2 regions of the Sphingobacterium kitahiroshimense genome follow, and region 1 is predicted to be linked to the other one. Evidence: riboswitches for the same ligand, from Rfam matches in the RefSeq annotation. Region 1 holds a riboswitch; the other holds the start of a gene.
The links. A riboswitch is a leader RNA that binds a small molecule or an ion and turns the genes downstream of it on or off. The one in region 1 is predicted to bind S-adenosylmethionine.

Region 1 (2,173 bases):
TGATAAATCAAATTAATTTTCAATTAAATATAATAAAAAGAGATTTCATTTGAGGGTGATTAACTTTTTTTAACAAAAATCGAAACGCATAAAAAAGCCTGCTATAATGTGATAGCAGGCTTTTTTATACGATATAAGTCTTAGAATAACTTTTCTACAATACTTTTAGTCGGTCCAGGATTACTCATGGTATAAAAATGTAAAACTGGCGCACCAAAGTCAATTAATTCTTTACATTGTTGTACCAACCACTCTTCTCCGACTTGTCTCACGTCTGCATTATTTTTACATCCGGATACTGCTTCACTCAATTCCTCTGGAATATCCAAATGAAAAATTTTCGGAAGCGTAATCAGTTGTTTTTTTGTTGTCAATGGTTTTAAACCTGGTATAATTGGAATATGAATATCATTTTCCCTGCACTTATTGACAAACTCTTTATATTTTTCAACATTAAAGAACATTTGTGTAACAATAAACTCAGCCCCCATCTCAACCTTCTTTTTTAACCATTTAAAATCGGTATTAAAATTTGGCGCTTCGAAGTGTTTTTCAGGATATCCTGCAACGCCAATACAAAAGTTGGTCTTTTCTGAAATCGCAATATCCTCATGTAAGTACTGTCCTTGGTTCATATCGGCAACCTGCTGTAAAAGATCTGTTGCAAATGCATGACCACCTTCTGTTGGTATGAAATCAGGATCGCCTTTTCTTGCATCACCTCTCAATACGAGCACATTGTCAATACCCAAGAAGTTCAAATCTATCAAAGCATTTTCAGTTTCCTCTTTTGTGAAACCACCACAGATAAGATGTGGTACAGCATCCACTTTATACTTATTCATAATAGCGGCACAAATTGCAACAGTCCCTGGACGTTTACGATAAGCCACACGTTCTAATAAACCGCTCTCGTGCTTCTTATACATGTAGTCTTCTCTATGATAAGTCACATCGATAAAGGGAGGCTTGAATTCCATAAGTGCATCCATTGTTTTAAAAATACTTTGGATACCTTGCCCCTTAGCTGGTGGCAACAGTTCAAAAGAAAACAAAGTTTTTCCTTTGGCATTACTGATATGATCAACGATTTTCATTAATATTTTTTAAAGTGATTTTGGTTGGCTTACATCGAAATGCACAAGTGGACTTGTTTCAACTTATCTTTCCCAGCTCTGAGTTGGGGTAGAATGTAGCACCTTATAAAATAACAGGTTGCTAAGGCTTCATTGGGTCTATTCCCTCGGCCTTTCTCTATAAGCATCGGCTAATATCGGCAATAGAAATTTATAATCAAAATAATATTAAGGTCATGCCTAAAAAAATGCCCCAATAAAACGTTTATTAAAATGGATTTCTTTAAATAAAAAAGAGTTACTGCATATAACTACAGTAACTCCTTTTTATTAATCTGTATATCGTGAAGACTTTAAATCTCCTTATATAGCTCAACCAATCCATCTGGTAAATCAACCTCTAAAACTTTATCCTCTGAATCAATTCCTAGCATAAGATCGTCATTTAATGGGAACATCAATTCTTTTCCATTAAAGTCTACTGTTGCTATAAATTGCTGAGGCATTTCCTGTACATGTTTAATCTCTCCTAATTCTCCATGAACTTCATCAATCACCAAGTATCCAATTAAATCCGTATATCTAAAATCATCAGGATCACGCTCTGGCATTTTATCATTTGGAAGGTATATTTTCTTACGCACTAAAGGTTGTGCTTTATCAATATGATCGACGTCTTCTAAATTTAAATAGGCTGTACTATTTGATTGGTATTTGATATTGTCGACAAAGTAAGGCACTAATTTTTTATTCACTTCAGCAAATAAAACATCAAAGTCTAAATCTTGATAATCTTCAAATTCAAAAAAAAGCTGAAGCTCACCTTTTAATCCACGTGTTTTGCTAATATAACCGATGTAAAAACTTTCTTCTATGGTCATGTTCTAATTTGAAAGTGCAAATTTAAAAATATAAATATATAAATACAGTACTTCGTAGGTATAGCAACTACATTCTTAAAAAAAAGCCGGATCAAAATTGAACCGGCTTTCTTGATACTGTATGAAAGAAAAATTAACCTTCAGTTTCTTCTGCAGCAGGAGCTTCAGTTTCTTCAGCAGGAGTTTCTTCTACAACTGGCGCATTTTTAGCGGCAA
Region 2 (2,173 bases), 4.0 Mb from region 1:
TATGACTGCAGAAGAGCATGATACACATACAGCTTATGTTTCGCATATTTCCCACCTGACTTCTTTTGCTCTTGCTCTAACTGTTTTAGAGAAAGAGAAATCGCAGGGCCGGATATTTGAATTGGCAGGATCTGGTTTTGAATCAACGGTACGCTTAGCAAAAAGCTCACCGGATATGTGGACACCTATTTTTAAACAGAACAGAGTTAATGTACTCGAAGTCTTAGAGGAAAACATCAAGCAGCTGCAGGCTTTAAAAGATGCCATCCAAGATGAAAATTACAGTCAATTACACAAATTGATTAAAAAATCAAATAAGATTAAACGTATTATTAAATAAAAACCACTTGCTCCAACTGGCAAAGGCGAATTATTGTTTCATACAAAGTAATTTGAAGAAAGCATAGGAACTCACAAGGTTCCTATGCTCTTTTTATAAAAAAAACGATCACAGGATCATCGCTCTGCTGTTGTCTGTTTAACATCGTATGCTTCAGTTATATTGCTTTCAATTACTTATATGGATTTCATCCACGACGTATAAACATATCGGAATAAATAAATGCTGCCCCATCAACTACCAATACTTACATAATAGTGAGAGCTTACGATCAATTACGAGTAGAATTAGAGGTATTTTCTAAGAAATAGCATAAAATATTTTGGTTTGTAAAAAGCAAGGCATATATTTGCAACGTAGTTCAAATAGAAATACATCTAATCAACACCTCTTAATCAGGTCTTGATTTATAAAGAAGTGGCGAGAGACTGGCTCAATGACCCACTGGCAACCTTCAAAATACGTTTGAAAAGGTGCCAATTCCTGTCCAAAGTAATATTGCTTTGGAGGATATAAATGAAACGACAAATGATAATAACATTACAACAAAACAAGAAGGTAAATTCTAGCACCAACGTAACAGATACAAATATTCCATCAAAACAGATGCGAATGCTTTTGCACATGTTTACGTTTTCTTGTTAATCAATCTTTTTTAAAATTTATTGATTTCAAGTACATATCCATGTGCACAATCTCACCCCTATTTTATATTAACGAATCTTCAACTAATTAATTATAACTACAATGTCTACAAATAAAAATTTAAAATTCGAAACACTTCAAGTGCATGCTGGTCAAGTTGCCGATCCAACAACTGGAGCGCGTGCAGTACCTATATACCAAACCAGTTCATACGTATTTGAAAATGCAGAACATGGAGCGAACTTATTTGCTTTAAAACAATTTGGAAACATCTATACACGTCTGATGAATCCAACAACAGATGTATTTGAGAAACGTATTGCTGCATTGGAAGGCGGTATCGCCGCTGTAGCAGTCGCTTCTGGACAGGCTGCACAATTCATTGCATTAAATAATATCGTAGAAGCTGGTGAAAATTTTGTTTCCAGCAGTAATGTATACGGTGGTACATATAATCAATTTAAAGTAGCATTTAAAAGAATTGGTATTGAAGTACGTTTTACTAAAGAAACAACCGCCGAGGAGTTTGAATCACTAATCGATGAAAACACAAAAGCTTTATACTTAGAAACAATTGGAAACCCAAGTTACGATATCCCAGATTTTGATAAGATAGCAGCTGTCGCTAGAAAACATGACTTACCACTTATCGTAGACAATACTTTTGGAGCTGGTGGATATCTATTTAAACCTCTTGAACACGGCGCTTCTGTAGTTGTAGAGTCTGCAACAAAATGGATTGGTGGTCACGGTACAAGTATTGGTGGTGTCATCGTAGATGGTGGTACTTACAACTGGGGAAATGGTAAATTCAAACAGTTTTCTGAACCTTCAGAAGGATACCATGGATTAGTTTTTTCAGATGTTTTTGGCGTTAATGGCCCATTTGGAAACATTCAATTTGCAATCCGCGCACGTGTTGAAGGACTACGTGATTTTGGACCAGCTATTTCACCCTTCAATTCATTCCAATTAATCCAGGGCCTAGAAACATTATCGCTTCGTGTTCAGCGTCATGTAGACAACACATTAGAAATTGCGAAATGGTTAGAAGCCCATCCGCAAGTGGAAAAAGTGAATTATCCAGGGTTAAAAAGCTCTCCTAGCTTTGCAAATGCGCAAAAATATTTAAAAAATGGATATGGTGCTGTTCTTTCATTCCAAATAAAAGGTGACGTGACAAAAGCC

Region 2: it holds a riboswitch for S-adenosylmethionine, as region 1 does, so the genes downstream of both, M2265_RS01205 (O-acetylhomoserine aminocarboxypropyltransferase/cysteine synthase family protein) here and metF (methylenetetrahydrofolate reductase [NAD(P)H]) in region 1, are expected to answer to the same signal.

Annotation. Positions count from the first base shown of each region.
Region 1 covers NZ_JAOQNK010000001.1:4,307,157-4,309,329, reverse strand. Annotated here, with positions in the region: gene metF (methylenetetrahydrofolate reductase [NAD(P)H]) at 141-1,097, opposite strand; SAM riboswitch class I at 1,158-1,263, opposite strand; gene rimM (ribosome maturation factor RimM) at 1,430-1,957, opposite strand; gene M2265_RS18785 (30S ribosomal protein S16) at 2,091-2,173, opposite strand, start outside.
Region 2 covers NZ_JAOQNK010000001.1:272,528-274,700, reverse strand. Annotated here, with positions in the region: gene M2265_RS01210 (prephenate dehydrogenase) at 1-340, shown strand, start outside; SAM riboswitch class I at 745-859, shown strand; gene M2265_RS01205 (O-acetylhomoserine aminocarboxypropyltransferase/cysteine synthase family protein) at 1,088-2,173, shown strand, end outside.